2 regions of the Variovorax sp. genome follow, and region 1 is predicted to be linked to the other one. Evidence: predicted binding sites of a transcription regulator. Region 1 holds the regulator's gene; the other holds the start of a gene.

The links. Region 1 encodes NrdR, which represses ribonucleotide reductase genes. Its sites were predicted from a motif close to CACNANATNTNGTG; they were not measured.
Region 2: a site for NrdR is predicted at 6,366-6,379, ahead of ACQY8B_RS19650 (ribonucleoside-diphosphate reductase subunit alpha). Genes of this name have one in related genera too.

The regions. Positions count from the first base shown of each region.
Region 1 covers NZ_OZ257247.1:2,757,225-2,765,966, forward strand. The annotation lists gene ACQY8B_RS13175 (transglycosylase SLT domain-containing protein) at 15-848, shown strand; ZMP/ZTP riboswitch at 888-1,013, shown strand; gene glyA (serine hydroxymethyltransferase) at 1,055-2,299, shown strand; gene nrdR (transcriptional regulator NrdR) at 2,318-2,761, shown strand; gene ACQY8B_RS13190 (type IV pilin protein) at 2,797-3,258, opposite strand; gene ACQY8B_RS13195 (pilus assembly protein) at 3,273-6,605, opposite strand; gene ACQY8B_RS13200 (pilus assembly PilX family protein) at 6,659-7,273, opposite strand; gene ACQY8B_RS13205 (PilW family protein) at 7,339-8,163, opposite strand; gene pilV (type IV pilus modification protein PilV) at 8,160-8,711, opposite strand; gene ACQY8B_RS13215 (GspH/FimT family pseudopilin) at 8,705-8,742, opposite strand, start outside.
Region 2 covers NZ_OZ257247.1:4,172,148-4,180,889, reverse strand. The annotation lists gene ACQY8B_RS19670 (zinc-ribbon and DUF3426 domain-containing protein) at 1-191, shown strand, start outside; gene ACQY8B_RS19665 (carbohydrate kinase family protein) at 249-1,151, shown strand; gene ACQY8B_RS19660 (histone H1-like DNA-binding protein) at 1,243-1,788, opposite strand; gene ACQY8B_RS19655 (ribonucleotide-diphosphate reductase subunit beta) at 1,985-3,163, opposite strand; gene ACQY8B_RS19650 (ribonucleoside-diphosphate reductase subunit alpha) at 3,367-6,282, opposite strand; gene ampD (1,6-anhydro-N-acetylmuramyl-L-alanine amidase AmpD) at 6,633-7,247, opposite strand; gene ACQY8B_RS19640 (sigma-54-dependent transcriptional regulator) at 7,234-8,742, opposite strand, start outside.

The DNA.
Region 1 (8,742 bases):
AGAAAGGAAGAGCGATGAACAAGGCGTTCGATGCCACAGCCCGCGGGCTACGGACCTTCGTGTCCGATGTGGCAGACGGCTTTTTTGAAATTACCCACAACGGGTTTGCACTGGTCGGTCTGGCCATCGTGTTCGCGGCCCTCGCCCTCGTGGCGCGGCCCGACCTGCGCAAGACCGGCGAGGAGCAGCTGATGGGCTGGCTGCAGTCGCGCAAGCCCGCGCCTGAAGCCACCGACCTCGAGCCGACCGCCATCGAGCGCACCACGGCCGCGAGCCCCAGCGACCTGCCCAAACAGCAGGCCGCAGTGGCTTACTGGCTGAGCAAGAAGTACCGCGTGGCCGCCGAGCCGCTGAGCGTGCTGGTGGCCGAGGCCTACGGCATCGGCAAGCGCACGAAGATCGACCCGACCCTGATCCTCGCGATCATGGCCGTCGAGTCCAGCTTCAACCCCTTTGCGCAGAGCCAGGTCGGCGCGCAAGGCCTGATGCAGGTCATGACCCGCGTGCACGGCGACAAGTACGAAAGCGCGGGCGGCACGCTCACCGCCTTCGACCCCGTGACCAACATGCGCGTGGGCGTCAAGGTATTGCAGGAATGCATCGCCCGCGCCGGTTCGCTCGAAGGCGGCCTGCGCTACTACGTGGGCGCGGCCAATCTCGAGGACGACGGCGGCTACGCCGCCAAGGTGATGGCCGAACACGAGCGCCTGCTGCAGGTGGCCAACGGCCGTGCGCCGTCGATCACGCCGCCGGGCGTGCGCGCCCAGCCGCTGCCCGTGGTGGCGCCGGCCAAACCCGAAGAAGGCAGCGAGCCGGCCAAGGTCGCCCTGCTCTCCTCCGTCTCCTGAGGGTTCTCTGGCCGGGTACGGGCAGGCGTGCGCTACACTCGGCCTGTACGCGACTGGCGATAGGCGCAGCACCCTGAAAAGGTGTCCCGCGCTGACGTGGAATACCACTGGGAAGCGTACCGCCTGACCACAACAGGCGTTCAGCCGTTCGCCTGGGCAGCCCTTGTTTGGTTGAAGAACAAGGACCTCGTCTTCAAAGGACTGCCATGTACCAACGCAATATCCTGGTCGAACAGACCGATCCCGAAATCTGGGCCGCCATTCAAGCCGAAAACGCGCGCCAGGAACACCACATCGAGCTGATCGCCAGCGAGAACTACGCCTCGCCGGCCGTCATGGCCGCCCAGGGCTCGCAGCTCACCAACAAGTACGCAGAAGGCTATCCGGGCAAGCGCTACTACGGTGGCTGCGAGCACGTCGACGTGGCCGAGCAGCTGGCCATCGACCGCGTCAAGCAGATCTTCGGCGCCGACGCCGCCAACGTGCAGCCGCATTGCGGCGCATCGGCCAACGAAGCCGTGATGCTCGCCTTCCTGAAGCCCGGCGACACCATCATGGGCATGAGCCTGGCCGAAGGCGGCCACCTGACCCACGGCATGCCGCTGAACATGAGCGGCAAGTGGTTCAACGTCGTGAGCTACGGCCTGGACGCCAACGAAGCCATCGACTACGACGCGATGGAACGCAAGGCGCATGAACACATGCCCAAGCTGATCATCGCGGGCGCGTCGGCTTACTCGCTGCGCATCGACTTCGAGCGCTTCGCCAAGGTGGCCAAGGACGTCGGCGCCATCTTCATGGTCGACATCGCCCACTACGCCGGCCTCGTGGCTGCGGGCGTGTACCCCAACCCGGTGCCGCACGCCGACATCGTCACCTCCACCACGCACAAGAGCCTGCGCGGCCCTCGCGGCGGCATCATCCTGATGAAGTCGCAGCACGAGAAGGCCATCAACAGCGCGATCTTCCCCGGCCTGCAAGGCGGCCCGCTGATGCACGTGATTGCCGCCAAGGCGGTCGCGTTCAAGGAAGCAATGTCGCCCGAGTTCAAGGCCTACCAGCAACAGGTGGTCAAGAACGCCCAGATCGTGGCCGACACCCTGACCCAGCGCGGCCTGCGCATCGTGAGCGGCCGCACCGAAAGCCATGTGATGCTGGTCGACCTGCGCGCCAAGGGCATCACCGGCAAGGAAGCGGAAGCCGTGCTGGGCAGCGCCCACATGACGATCAACAAGAACGCGATCCCCAACGACCCGGAAAAGCCGATGGTCACCAGCGGCGTGCGTATCGGCACCCCCGCCATGACCACCCGCGGCTTCAAGGACGAAGAGGCCCGCATCACCGCGAACCTGATCGCCGACGTGCTCGAGAACCCGCGCGACGCGGCGAACATCGATGCCGTGCGCGCCAAGGTGCACGCGCTGACGAGCCGCTTCCCTGTCTACCGCTGAACTGGAAATCCCGACCGCATGAAATGCCCTTTTTGCGGTCATCTTGAAACGCAGGTCGTCGAGACCCGCGTTTCGGAAGACGCCGACTTCGTCCGCAGGCGCCGCCAGTGCAGCGCCTGCGACAAGCGCTTCACCACCTACGAGCGCCCCGACGTCAATTTTCCGGTCGTCGTCAAGAAAGACGGCAGCCGCGCCGACTTCGATTCGTCGAAAGTGCGCGCCTCGATGATGCTGGCGCTGCGCAAGCGCCCTGTGAGCATCGAGCAGATCGACAACGCCCTGCTTCGCATAGAGCAGAAGCTGCTGGCCAGCGGCCTGCGCGAAATCGACTCGACCAAGGTGGGCGAGCTCGTGATGCGCGAACTCAAGAAGCTCGACAAGGTCGCCTATGTGCGCTTTGCCTCGGTGTACCGCAGCTTTGAAGACGTGGACGAGTTCAGGCAGTTGCTGCGCGACATCTGAGCCTCGCCGGCAACCGCCGCACTCTCACAGACACTTCAACGGTTCCAGCAAAGCTGCACCAGCGCACTCGAAGCGTCTGTGCTGCTGCCCGCCAGCTTGACGCCCTGCTGGTTGATCGTGAGCGTTCCGCATTCGTCGCTGCGCGAAGCCCCGCCTGGAACGGCTTGCAAGGTGTAGCTGGTCGCAGTTCTTGCGGCATAGCTGATGGAATAGTTCGCCGTACCGGACGATGGTGCCTGCCTCAGTCCGGCCGGCAACGCAACGGTCGCCGGGGGATAGCTTCCGTTGGCGGTCATGTAGCGTTCGGTCCACTGCGCCGCCTGCAGCAACTGTTGCTTGGCATCGGCGCGCTTGGCCCGCAGCACGTAGCGCGTGTAGTTGGGATAGGCGATGGCAGCGAGGATGGCGATCACCGCCGTCGCGATCATGAGTTCGATCAGCGTGAAGCCATGCGAGCGACTTTGCTCATGGCACCGTGCCTTGGAATATTTGTTCATGGCTTGCCTCGGCGTCAGTTCGACGACGACATCAGATTGCGCCAGCCGAAGCGGCGCACGATGTCCGGCCGCATCGGCGTCTTGCACGCGCCGGCCGTATTGCAGATCACGTCCTTGCCCTTCTCCCGGCCCTGCGGCTCGAAGACGATGTCGTCCTTGCCGGCGTGATTCCGAAAACCGAGATAGCCGGCGGTGGCGGTCGCCGTGCCGTAGGCAATGCCGCCGGGGGCGGAGCCGCTGAAGAAGTCGATCACCATCGACCAGCCATCGTCGTTGGTGCCCGCGGTGCAATCGAGCGAATTGCCGCCGGCGCCGGGAACGGTGCTCGAGAACAGGGCTGCGCTGCTGCTCAAGGCATCGCCCGGGTAGACGATGCGCTCCCTGGAGGCCGGCAGCTGAAAGTACCAGCCGCGCTTGGCGTGGGAACCGCTGTAGCTCACGCTGTTGTTCGAGACGGTGCGGAACTCGCCACCGTCTTCCTCGACGGTGGCTGCGCCGACGGTCTGCGCCACCAGGTCTGTCAGCACGGCCGTACCGGTGCTTCCGTTGGCCCCGTCCCGGATGCCGTACAGATACTGGCTGGCGGTGCTGCTTTCGTCGCCGACGGCAAACAGCCTTCCCGTGCCGAACACCACCATGTAGCCGCCACGCGGATGACCGACGACCACCGGCGCCGCCGTGATCGGCTGCGTGGCTCCCGCCGCGAACAGCGGCACGTTGTCGAGGCTCGATGCGGTGGCGGCGGAACCCAACGTGGCTTTCCACTTGCGGCTGTCGGGATCGCTCAGGTCGAAGCGCCACATGTTTCCCAGCAGGTCGCCTGCATAGGCAAAGTCGACCTTGCCGTCGCCGTCACGGTCCACCACCCGCGGAGCGGACAGCCCGTTGCCAGCGCCGGCGCCCTGGGTGACGGGAGCGGGGATCTTGAGGATCGACTTGTCGCCGTCGAGGTACTGGATCCACAGCATCGCCTTCTCGCTCGTGCTGTTGTAGCCATTGCCCAGGATCACGGCCTTGCGCCCGTTGTTCAGCGGCGCCACCTGCAGCGCACGCCTGGAAAAAGAGTCGAGCACGGGTTGCTGGAACTGGTGGCCCAGGTCGTCGTCGGAAAGCGCGGTCGTGTCGATCAGCGCCGTCTGGGCCGCCTTGGACTCGTCGATCTCCTGAGGCTTGGTGACGTCGAGCACGAAGTAGCCCTTGCCGCCCGCCCCCAGCGCGCCCACGAGGAAAGACTTCCACGCCCCCACCTTCTGGGCCTCGGTGGTCGTGGCCGTGGCCCCCATATGGATGTCGGCCACGAAGGGACTGCCGTCGACGTAGTACCTGTGTGAATAGCTGCCTTCGCTGAGCCGCTTGAGCCTGGGCGCGGCTGCCGTGCCGTAGAGGCCTTCGGGCACGTAGGCGAACGCTTCCTGGCCGGTGTTTGCGTTGAAGGCGTGCAGCATGCCCTCGTTGGCGCCCACGTAGACCATCGGCGTGCGGGCGACCGAGGCGAATTTGGCGTAGGCATCGTTGGTGAAGCCGCTGTTGGGCTGCCCCGTGTACCAGACGCTGGAGCCGACGATGTCGCCGAGCACATGGCCGCGCTTGCGCAGTTCCAGGCCAGCGCCCTCGTTGCTGCGGTCTCCGCGCAGGAAGTCGAGCACGGCCCGCCCAAGGGCAGTGTCTTTGTCATCGGTGCTGGTGCTTCCCTTGAGCGCGGCCTTTTGCGCATCGCTCAGGCTCGCCCACCGGAACGGCACGCCGGAACCGGCGGCCGCGGCGCCCGAGAAACTGAGCACCTTGCGATTGCTGTCGTGCGCGCCTGCCGCCGCCATGCGGGCGTCAAGCAGGTCACGTGCCGACCATTCGGCCGTGTCCGACAGCCGGCCATTGGTGCCGAACCTGGTGGCGGTGAGCATGCCGGACCAGTCGGCCGTGTCGTAGCCGGCCTGGTAGACCGCCGTGCCGGCCGACACCCTGGAGGCACTTGCAGCAATGGAGGCCGGAGACAGGCGGGTGTCGAGAAGGATCTGCCCGAGGATGGAGCTGAAGGCATCGCTGAGTGCCTGCGCATTCGAGGCTGGCGTGAAGGTGCCGCGGCCGTTGAGGGCGGCATGCCAGAGGTCCATGCGGACAGCGGCAATGTTGGCGGCCCGTTCGTGGGAATAGCCACCAGTACGCCAGTAGGGGGGTCGGGTTGTGACGGAGCCATCGGGCCCGGAGGTTTCCGTCGCGTGCAGCGTGTTCGCGAGCGGGTTCGCCCATCGGATCGTGCCGTCGACCAGGCTTGCATAGTCACCGCTGTAGGTCGGCTTCGACGCCGCCGCCGAAATGGCCGGCGCCCCCGTCCACGACGACGCAGCGCCAAAACCGATGGTATGGGTCGTCAGGTGCTGCCAGGTGGCCGGATCGTTCCTGGGGTTCCAGTACTCGGGGATAGTCGCCGCGCCTATCGCCACGTTGCCGCCTTCGGCAATCACACGCTTGAGATTGTTCGGCACGTCCGGCTGCAGATCGCTGGCCCAGTAGTGAAAAGCCATGTCGGCCAGGGTCGGACGATATTCGGCCGTGGGTTTCCAGGCACCGCGCGGACTCTCGTTCCAGTTGGCGACATTGTTGACGGCTCCCGCGTTGTCCCCGTAGGGCGCGCGCGGCAGGTAGACCACGGAGTCGGGCAGGACGCGGCGCGACCCGTCCTCGTTGCCGATGGCCGGCATGCCGAGTTGCGCTGGATCCTGGTTGAACCCGAAGCGGTTGTACTCGCCGTCCGTCATGAGGATATGGAAGGATTTCCGGCAACTCGACTGCGCGGCCCCCTCCACACCCGGGTCGTCCGAATATGGGCTGTATTGGCCGGTGGTCTTCATGTATTCGCCGGCCCGGGTCATCATGGCGTGCAGCGGTGTTCCGCCGTTCGGCGACAACGCATCGACCCAAGCCATGAAATTGGCACGATGCGTACCGTCCAGCGAGCGCATCAGGTTTGCGTTGGCGCGGCCACCAACCAAACATCTGCTGGCCCCATGACTTCCCGCCGAGGTGTCGCCAAAGAAACCGACGCAGCTGCTGTCGTTGCTGTTGCTGTTCATCGCCTGCCAGGAGAGGCGGATCCGGTCGTTGGGAATGTTGGCCGCCGAGAAGTTTTCCCGGAGCGCGGTCTTCAGCGCCTCCATTCGCGAGGGCGTTCCTGCAACGGGCGTATTTCCGTCCGATGCGCGGGACGACCAATTCATGCTGCCCGAGTTGTCGACAGACACGATCACGTTCGGCGCCGGCTCCCTGACGGCGGTATTGCGCGGCGCCTGCGCCAGCGGATATTGCGCGGTGTGGCCGAAGCACTGCGCCAGCATCAGGCCGCACGCCACGGCGGCTCTCGAAAATTCTCTGATGTTTTTCATATTCCTCCCTCTCGCACTACTCAATTCACCTTGGTGACCGGATCCGGGTCGAACGACATCTGCAACTCGACCTGCGTCCCGCCGGCGGTGCTCGCGCTGCGAGCGCCCGTGGCGACTGCGGTGATCCGGTACAACGGGTACTTGCTGTTCTTGCGGTCGATGACTTCGATCCAGTACCTGGCGCCGGCAAGCGCCGGATTGCCGGCGCTGGGAGCCCCGGTGAACTGCCCGTAAGACGCGTGCTTGCTCGCATACGCATCGCGGGTCCAGAAACGGTAAGCCTCGCTGCCGCGTGCAGCCGCCACCGAATCGATCGCCGCGAAGTAGCAGATGCCGCGCTCGCAGCTGTTGGGGCCATCGTTTACGTAGGCGGTCACCCAGCCCGTCTCCCTATCGGGAAAGACGCGGCCATCTTCGGCCTTGCGGCAGCGCGACGTCGATAGTGCCGAACACGCAACATAGGTCTTGCTCGTGCTGGCAAAGGCCAGTTGCCGGATGTCACGTTCCGCGTCCAGCAGTGCCGCTTCCGCGGCCTCGAAAGCGCGTTGATGCTCACGCTGGTTTCCCGCCACGGACTCGAACAACTGGGCCATCCGCGCGCCGCCCACTGCCAGCAAGGCCGAGAGCAGCAGCATGACCAGCACGATGAAAAGCGAGAACCCGCGCTGTGCCCCAGGCACTCGAAGGCACCGGGAGTGCGTCATAGCGCCCCCAGGTTGTTGCGCAGCGCGAACACCGCCGTGTACACGCGCCGCAGCTTGCCGTCGCTGGTGGTCTTCGACGCACCGTCGCAGTCGGTGTAGCCGCCGCCCGGGTTGTTCCTGGAACTGCCCGCCAGTTGCAGGCAGACGCGCACCGTGCGAACCAGGTTGAAGTTCGCAACGCCGGCTGCCGTCACATAGCGCACCACCCGTTCGCTCCCGGCCTCGGCACCAATGCCGTACATGACGTCGAAGCGCTCCACGCCATCGACGATCGGCTGCGGCGTGTTACTGCCGCTGCCCTTGCACTTCAGAACCCCGTCCGCCACGGAAAACTCGCTGGTGATCAATCGGAGGTTGCCCGATGCGGCGGGATTGGCCGGGTCGTACGCATTGGCGGCTGTGCTGCTCGGCCCCTGACCCAGGCAGTCCTTGAAGTGGTCGGGACTCGGCGCATAGCCGACCTTCAGTTTGTCGTTCACCGAACCGCGCGGCGCCTCCTCTCCCTTGATCGCGAAGAAAACCGGCTCGCTCGCCAGATTGGTGTTCTTGTCCGCATTGAAGTTGAAGTAGTACAGCGGTTCGGTGACGTCGATCGGTATGTAGCCCGCCTGCCGGATCTGCTGGCCCAGCAGCCTGAACGCCAAAGCCGACGACTGGTTGAGCGCGTTGACATCGTCGCCCGTCATGGCTGTCGTGCGCGTGCCGAGCATGCCGGCCACGGCAGCCAGCACCACCAGCATGCCGATGATCAATGCGACGAGGAACTCGACCAGCGTGAAGCCGGCCTGCCACGGGCCGGGTGCAAATGCCCTGCTGCTCACGGCTGCGGCACCGCGACGACGACTTCCATGCAGGCCTTGCCGGTCGGGCAGTTCCAGTTCGAGTCCGGTGCGATCGGGTTGGAGACGGCGGGCTCGTTCCACGCGATATGCACGAACAGCAAGCCGCCGACCGCTTCGTTGCTCTGCACGTTTGCCTGTCCGCCCGGCAGCGCGGCCGCTACCGCGCGTTTCCAGTTCCACAGGTCGTTGGCCGCGAGTTGGGCGGCGGTGCAAGTCGCGCTGGTTCCGGCACATAGAGGCTCGGGGGCGGTGGCGCTCGCCGCTGACCAGTTGGCCACGTAGGGACTGTTGGATGCCGCGCCTGCAACAAGGTTGGCACGAATGCGATCTGCCATGTCGCCGGCCAACTGCACCGCGATGTTCTTGTTGCTGGCACCTGCGCTGTCTGCAAGCACGCGCAGCTGGAAGCCGGCCAGCGCCGTCAGGCCAAACGAAAGCAAGAGAATGGCCACCATGGCCTCGATCATCGAGAGGCCTGCCTGCTGCTTTCGCTTCCGACGAGGCTTGCGAACAGGAACGCTCAGCATGAGCCGCTTCCCTTCACCAGCCGAAGGCGCC
Region 2 (8,742 bases), 1.4 Mb from region 1:
AGCTGTCGCTGCTCGATACGCAGGAGCGTGCCGTGGTGCGCCGCGTGCTCATGCCTGCCGACTACGGTGCCCCTTCCGTGCTGGCTGCGCGGGCGGACAGGGCGGCTTCGCTGCCGCTGACGCTGTCGGCCTCGGAAGCCGCGGTCCTGCCGCCCATCGCGGGCTACCGCGTCGAGGCCTTCTATCCTTGAGCGGGGCGCTCGCACGCGTCCTTTGCTTTTTTCATTCCTTCAACCAACGGCTCACCCATGGCAGCAGTAATTTGCGGTTCCCTCGCGTTCGACACGATCATGACCTTCGAGGGGCGGTTCGCCGACCAGATTCTTCCCGACCAGTTGCACATCTTGAATGTGTCGTTCCTGGTGCCGACCCTGCGGCGCGACTTCGGCGGCTGTGCCGGCAACATCGCCTACAGCCTCAATGCGCTCGGCGGCTCGGCCCTGCCGATGGCCACGCTGGGCAGCGACGGTGCTTCGTACCTCGAGCGCATGCGCTCGCTGGGCATCAGCACCGAGTTCGTGCGCGAGCTCGACGACACCTTCACCGCGCAGGCGATGATCATGAGCGACATCGACAACAACCAGATCACCGCTTTCCACCCCGGCGCGATGCAGCAGGCGCACGTCACCAAGGTGGCCGCGCGCGAAGACATCAAGCTCGGCATCATCGCGCCTGATGGGCGTGACGCCATGCTGCAGCACGCGGAGCAGTTTGCCGCAGCCGGCATTCCGTTCGTGTTCGACCCGGGCCAGGGCCTGCCGATGTTCGACGGCGAGGCGCTGCGCCACTTCGTCGAGCTTGCGAGCTGGGTGGTGGTGAACGACTACGAAGGCAAGATGCTGTCGCAACGCACCGGCTGGAGCCTGGCCGAGATCTCGCAGCGCGTGCGCGGCCTGGTGGTCACGCTGGCGGCTGACGGCTGCGAAGTGTGGACCGACGGTGTTCGCGAACACGTGCCGGGTGTGGTGCCGACGGAGGTGGTCGAGCCCACCGGCTGCGGCGATGCATGGCGCGGTGCGCTGCTGTTCGGCCTGGAAAAGGAATGGCCACTGGCGCAGTGCGCGGCGCTGGGCAATCGCATCGGCGCGCTCAAGATCGCGCAGCGTGGCCCGCAGAACTACCAGGTCGATCGCAAGGCGCTGGGCCTCTGATCGTCGCGGTACGCCGCCCCCCGACACCCAATAAAAAAGCCCGACACCGTGAGGTGTCGGGCTTTTGCGCCTTCAGGGCCGCTGAAAAGACTCAGGGCTTGCTGGCCGTGGGAAACGGCCAGGCAGCTTGAGGATTCAGCGTCGTTTGCGCAGCAGGAGCAGCAGCAGGTGCTACGGCAGCCTTGGCCGGCGCTGCTGCCTTGGCAGCCTTCTTCGCAGCAGGCTTCTTGGCAGCAGCGGCAGGCTTGGCAGCGGGCTTTTTCGCGGCTTTCTTGGCCGCGGCCTTTTTCGCAGGCGCCTTCTTGGCAGCAGCCTTCTTCGCAGGCGCCTTCTTGGCGGCGGCCTTCTTGGCAGGAGCCTTCTTCGCAGCAGCCTTCTTGGCCGGGGCCTTCTTCGCTACGGCCTTCTTGGCAGGAGCCTTCTTGGCGGCGGCCTTCTTGGCCGGTGCTGCCTTCTTGGCCGCTACCTTCTTCGCCGGCGCCTTCTTGGCGGCTACCTTCTTGGCAGCGACCTTCTTGGCCGGTGCCTTCTTGGCGGCTACCTTCTTTGCCGGTGCCTTCTTTGCAGCCACGACCTTCTTTGCCGGAGCCTTCTTTGCAGCGGCTTTCTTAGCCGGCGCTTTCTTTGCAGTTGCCATTTCTATTTCTCCTTGATCAAGTTGAAAAAATCAACCTATTGAAGCACTCCACGCACGTTGGGTAGCGTGAAGCGATTCATGGCGTTGGAATCTGAGCCCCAGCACCATGAACACCTGAGCCCTCGTCCATGCCGCGCTCTATGACGCGATCGGTGGCAAGGGCAATTCTTGAATTCATTAATTCTTGTCGAAAGATTCAATCCCAGGAGAGCGCACCACCCGACTGGTACTCGATCACGCGGGTTTCGAAAAAGTTGCGCTCTTTCTTCAGGTCAATCATTTCGCTCATCCAGGGGAACGGATTTTCCTCGTTCGGGAAGAGCGTTTCGAGGCCGATCTGCTGTGCACGCCGATTGGCGATGTAGCGCAGGTAGCCCTTGAACATGGAGGCATTCATGCCGAGCACGCCGCGAGGCATGGTGTCTTCGGCGTATTTGTATTCGAGCTCGACGGCCTTCATGAAGAGGGCCTTGATCTCTGCCTTGAACTCGGGGGTCCAGAGGCCGGGGTTTTCGAGCTTGAGCTGGTTGATCAGGTCGATGCCGAAATTGCAGTGCATCGACTCGTCGCGCAGGATGTACTGGTACTGCTCGGCGGCGCCGGTCATCTTGTTCTGGCGGCCCAGCGCGAGGATCTGCGTGAAGCCGACGTAGAAGAACAGCCCTTCCATCAGGCAGGCGAACACGATGAGCGACTTGAGCAGCGTCTGGTCGGTCTCGTGGGTGCCGGTCTTGAAGTTGGGGTCGCTGATGGCGTCGATGAACGGGATCAGGAACTGGTCCTTCTCGCGGATCGACGGCACTTCGTTGTAGGCGTTGAAGATCTCGCTCTCGTCCAGGCCGAGCGACTCGACGATGTACTGGTACGCGTGCGTGTGGATCGCTTCCTCGAAGGCCTGGCGCAGCAGGAACTGGCGGCACTCGGGAGCCGTGATGTGGCGATAGGTGCCCAGCACGATGTTGTTGGCGGCCAGCGAGTCGGCGGTCACGAAGAAGCCGAGGTTGCGCTTGACGATGCGGCGCTCGTCTTCAGTCAGGCCGTTCGGGTCTTTCCAGAGCGCGATGTCGCGCGTCATGTTCACTTCCTGCGGCATCCAGTGGTTGGCGCAGGTGGCGAGGTACTTTTCCCACGCCCACTTGTACTTGAAGGGCACCAGCTGGTTGACGTCGGTCTGACCGTTGATGATGCGCTTGTCGGATGCCTTGACGCGCTGGGTGGCCGCAGGCGTTGCTGCTGCAGGCTGTGCAATCGACGAAGTCGGAGCATCCACCGAACGGCCTGCGGAAAAACCGCCGGTCGATGCGTGGTGCTGCTGCAATCCTTGTTGCATATCCTTTGGCAAGGAGGGCTTGACTTCTTCGTCCCAGGTCAACATAGAAAAATCCAATGCTCAAATTATCGGAGTAACGATGTGAGTTGCAAAGTGCTCGTTCACATCGCACGCCATTTATGTGGTTGTTATGTTGCTCGCATGCATCGTGCGATGTCAGTCAATGGCTTCATCGAGTGACCGTCGCGCGACTTTCGCATGCACCTCGCTGATTCAACGAAGCGCCGGAAGACGCTTCGATTCACTCATCACTGGCAGGCTTCGCAGGTCGGATCGTCCACGCCGCAGAACGCGATGTCGGTAGCGGGGATCGCGTTCATCTGTGCCTTTGCTGCTGCAGCAGCGGCTTCGAGCGCGCTCATGCCCGAAGGTGCATCGCTGCCCGACGACACCGCGTTGAGCCGGCCCGATTGCACCGTCGACTTCTCGGCGTGCGTCGCGCTCTGCGTGCGCAGGTAGTAGGTCGTCTTCAGGCCGCGCAGCCATGCGAGCTTGTACGTGTCGTCGAGCTTCTTGCCCGATGCGCCGGCCATGTAGATGTTCAGCGACTGCGCCTGGTCGATCCACTTCTGGCGACGCGCGGCGGCTTCCACCAGCCACGTGGTCTCCACTTCGAACGCGGTGGCGTAGAGCGCCTTCACGTCTTGCGGCACGCGGTCGATCGGACGCAGCGAGCCGTCGAAGTGCTTCAGGTCCATGACCATCACGTCGTCCCACAGGCCCAGGCGCTTCAGGTCGCGCACCAGGTAGTGGTTGATCACGGTGAACTCGCCCGACAGGTTCGACTTGACCGACAGGTTGCCGAAGCAGGGTTCGATCGAGGCGTCCACGCCGATGATGTTCGAGATGGTCGCGGTCGGAGCGATGGCCACGCAGTTCGAATTGCGCATGCCGTCGGCCTTGATCTTCGAGCGCAGCGCGTCCCAGTCGAGGGTGGCCGAGCGGTCGACCTCGACGTAGCCGCCGCGTGCCTTTTCCAGCAGGTCGAGCGAGTCGATCGGCAGGATGCCCTTGTCCCACAGCGAGCCCTTGTAGCTCGAGTACTTGCCGCGTTCGCGCGCCAGGTCGGTGGAGGCCCAGTAGGCGTGGTAGCAGATGGCTTCCATCGACTCGTCGGCGAACTGCACGGCCTCTTGCGAGGCGTAGGGAATGCGCAGTTCGTACAGCGCGTCCTGGAAGCCCATCAGGCCCAGGCCGACCGGACGGTGGCGCAGGTTGGAGTCACGCGCCTTCTTCACGGCGTAGTAGTTGATGTCGATCACGTTGTCGAGCATGCGCATCGCCGTGGAGATCGTCTTCTTCAGCTTTTCCTGGTCGACCTTGCCGTCCTTCAGATGCTGCAGCAGGTTCACCGAACCCAGGTTGCACACGGCGGTTTCGGTGTCGCTGGTGTTCAGCGTGATCTCGGTGCACAGGTTCGACGAGTGAACCACGCCGGCGTGCTGCTGTGGCGAGCGCACGTTGCAGGCGTCCTTGAACGTGATCCAGGGATGGCCGGTCTCGAACAGCATCGTGAGCATCTTGCGCCACAGGTCGGTCGCCTGGATGGTGCGCGCGGGCTTGATGTCGCCGCGGGCAGCCTTCTCTTCGTAGGCCACGTAGGCCTTTTCGAATTCGGCGCCGAACAGGTCGTGCAGGTCGGGCACGTTCGAGGGCGAGAACAGCGTCCAGGTGCCCTTTTCCATCACGCGGCGCATGAACAGGTCGGGGATCCAGTTGGCGGTGTTCATGTCGTGCGTGCGGCGGCGGTCGTCGCCGGTGTTCTTGCGCAGCTCCAGGAACTCCTCGATGTCGAGGTGCCAGGTTTCCAGGTACGTGCAGACGGCGCCCTTGCGCTTGCCGCCCTGGTTCACGGCCACGGCCGTGTCGTTCACCACCTTCAGGAACGGCACAACGCCCTGCGATTCGCCGTTGGTGCCCTTGATGTGGCTGCCGAGCGCGCGAACGCGGGTCCAGTCGTTGCCCAGGCCGCCGGCGAACTTCGACAGCAGCGCGTTTTCCTTGATCGACTCGTAGATGCCGTCCAGGTCGTCGGGCACGGTGGTCAGGTAGCAGCTCGACAGCTGCGAGCGCAGCGTGCCGGCGTTGAACAGCGTGGGCGTGCTCGACATGAAGTCGAACGACGACAGCACTTCATAGAACTCGATGGCACGGGCTTCGCGGTCGATTTCGTTCAGCGACAGGCCCATGGCCACGCGCATGAAGAAAGCCTGCGGCAGCTCGATGCGGGTCTTGCGCACGTGCAGGAAGTAGCGGTCGTACAGGGTCTGCAGGCCGAGGTAGTCGAACTGGTTGTCACGCTCGGCCTTCAGCGCCGCGCCCAGGCGGGGCAGGTCGTACTGCAGCAGCTTTTCGTCGAGCAGGTCGTTGTCCACGCCCTTCTTGATGAACTGCGGGAAGTAGTCGGCGTAGGCGGTGGCACGCTCGGCCGGCATCACTTCGCGGCCGATGATTTCCTTGAAGATCGTGTGCAGCAGCAGGCGCGCGGTGGCGAAGGTGTAGTCGGGATCCTTCTCGATCAGCGTGCGGGCGGCCAGGATCGAAGCCTTGTAGACCTCGTCGAGCGGCACGCCGTCGTACAGGTTGCGCATCGTCTCGGCGACGATCGGCGCGGCGGTGATGCTCTCGCCCAGGTTCTCGCAGGCGGACTCGATCAGGCCCTTGAGTTCGTTGATGTCGAGCGCGACCAGCTCGCCGTTGTCCAGCACGTGCAGCGCGGGCGTGGCCGGCGCTTGTTGCTCGCCCTGCTTCGAACGCTCCTGCGTGCGGCGTTCGCGGTACAGCACGTAGGCGCGCGCGATTTCATGATGGCCGCCGCGCATCAGGCCGAGTTCGACCTGGTCCTGCACGTCTTCGATGTGGAAGGTGCCGCCGCCCGGACGCGAGCGCACCAGCGCGCGGATCACGCCTTGCGTGAGCACGTCCACCGTCTCGCGAACGCTGGCCGAAGCCGCGCCCTGCGTGCCGTGCACGGCGAGGAAGGCCTTCATCATCGCGATGGCGATCTTGTTCGGCTCGAAGGGCACCACGGCGCCGTTGCGGCGGATGATCTGGTAGTGGGCCAGGTTCTGGATGTTGGGGGAGCCGGCAGTGTCTCGCTGCTGCTGCAGTGGCGTCGAGGGAACGGCACGCGGGGTCGATTGGGGGGTCAGGGCAGTTTGCATTCGCTTCCTCTCGGTTGGCAATTCTTGTTGGATGGCGACGCCGGGGCGGGGCGCCGCGCCGGTGTTGATGACCGGACGTTGGACACTATATCTAGGGTGTCGGGGGTGTACAACCCACTAGATGTAGCGTTTTCTTCTCGATACAAGCCTTGCTGGCATCTCTTTCGGCGTAGGACACCACCAGAGATGCCGCATGAATACTGGCCTATGGTTGCGCAAGCCGCATGGGGCGTGGCTTGCGAGCCGATTTGGGCCTGCAAGGCGCATGGTTGCTTGATCGAGCGGCCGACATTTTCGCATTGCTGCGGCGCATGATCCGCGCATCGCGAGCCGTCGCGCGATTGAAAAAATTAGCGCTGCACCACCTGTGCAGGAAACATCTGTGGACTCCAGCCCAATTGCTCGCGCAGCAGGCGCCAGTCGAAACCGGCGCCGGGGTCTTGCTTGCGGCCCGGCGCGATGTGCTCGTGGCCGGCGATGTGGGCGATGGGATAGTGCTGCGCGATCGCGGCGCACAGGCTCGCGAGCGTCTCGTATTGCGGCTCGTCGAACAGCTGGCCCTCGAGGCCCTCGAGCTCGATGCCGACCGAGTCGTCGTTGCAGTTGCCGCGGCCGCGCCACGACGACACGCCGGCATGCCAGGCTCGGTCGTCGCAGCTCACGAACTGCCAGAGCTCGCCGTTGCGGCGCACGTAGAAATGCGAGGACACCTCGAGCCCGCGGATCGACTGGAAGTAAGGGTGCGCGTCCCAGTCGAGCCGGTTGGTGAAGAGCCGCTGCACCGCGTCGCCGCCGTACTCCCCGGGCGGCAGGCTGATCGAATGGATCACGACGAGGTCGGTCTGCGCGCCGGCGGGGCGGGGGCCGAAGTTCGGCGAGGGCAGCGCCTTCGCGAAGCGGTACCAGCCGGCCTGCCAGAGTGCGCCGTCGCCGTTGCCGCCTGCGTTGTCTTCAATCGTCGGCATGGCTGCTCGCGCCATCGTCGCCGTTGGGTGTGGTGATGCCCAGGCGCGCGATGCGGTAGCGGATCTGGCGCAGGCTCATGCCGAGCCGCGCGGCGGCGGCTGTGCGGTTGAAGCCGCTGTCATGCAGCGCGCGCACCAGAATCTCGCGCTCCTGCTGGTCGAGGTAGGCCTGCAGGTCTGACGGCAGCGGCGGCGGCGCGGGCTTGGGCGGCGCGACCGGCGCGGGAGCTGGCATGAGCATGGCGGGCGTCGTGATCTCCTGCATCAGCGGCGCCGGCGCGGACGCGGCGGCTTCGGCGGAGGCGGTGAAGCCGCCCATCAGGTCGAGGTGCAGTTCGTCGCCGTCGTTCAGCGCGACCGCGCGATGCAACAGGTTCTCGAGTTCGCGCACGTTGCCGTCGAGCGGATGCAGGCCGAGGCGGCGCAGCAGGTCGTCCGACAGGTGCGGCACCGGCATTCCGGCGTCGTGCGCGATGCGCGAGAGCAGCGCGGCGCACAGCGCGGGCAGGTCTTCGCGGCGGTCGCGCAGTGCGGGCACCGCGATTTCGATGACGTTGAGCCGGTAGAACAGGTCTTGCCGGAAGCGGCCGGCCTGCACTTCGGAATGCAGGTCCTTGTGGGTGGCGCTCACGATGCGCACGTCGACCGCATCTTCCTGCGTGGAGCCGATCGAGCGCACGCTGCGCTCCTGGATCGCGCGCAGCAGCTTCGACTGCATGGCCAGCGGCAGGTCGCCGATTTCGTCCAGGAACAGCGTGCCGCCGCGTGCGGCCTGGAAGTAGCCGTCGCGGTCTTGCGCCGAGCCCGTGTAGGAGCCCTTGCGCGCGCCGAAGAATTCGGCCTCGAGCAGGTTCTCGGGAATCGCGCCGCAATTGACCGCGACGAACGGGCCGTCGCTGCGCTGGCTGCAGGCGTGCACCGCGCGCGCCACCAGTTCCTTGCCGGTGCCGGACTCGCCGCGCACCAGCACCGGCGCCATGCCGCGCGCCACCTTCGCGATGCGCGACTTGACGAGGCGCATGGGCTCCGAATCGCCGACGAGCCGCTCGAGCGCGGCGGCACCGCTGTCCGACATGGCCACCACCGGCGCATCGTTGCCCGCGGCCACGACCGGCGCCGACTTGGCCGGCTGCTGCGCCGCGTTGCGCGCCTGCACCGCGGACGCCACCACGGCGCGGAACTGCTTGAGATCGACCGGCTTCGTGAGGTAGTCGAAGGCACCGGCCTTCAGCGCCTCCACAGCGTTTTCGGCCGAGCCGTAGGCCGTCATCACCACGCAGCGCTCGCTGCGCTGGTCTTTCTGGATGCGATGGATGATTTCCATGCCCTGGCCGTCGGGCAGCCGCATGTCGGTGATGACCGCGTCGAAGCGGCCCGCCTCCAGGTGCTGCCACGCCTCGGACACGCTGCCCGCGGCCTCGACGCGATAGCCCTCGCGCAGCAGCGTCAGCTCGTACAGCGTGCGCAGGTCGGGTTCGTCGTCGATGACCAGGAT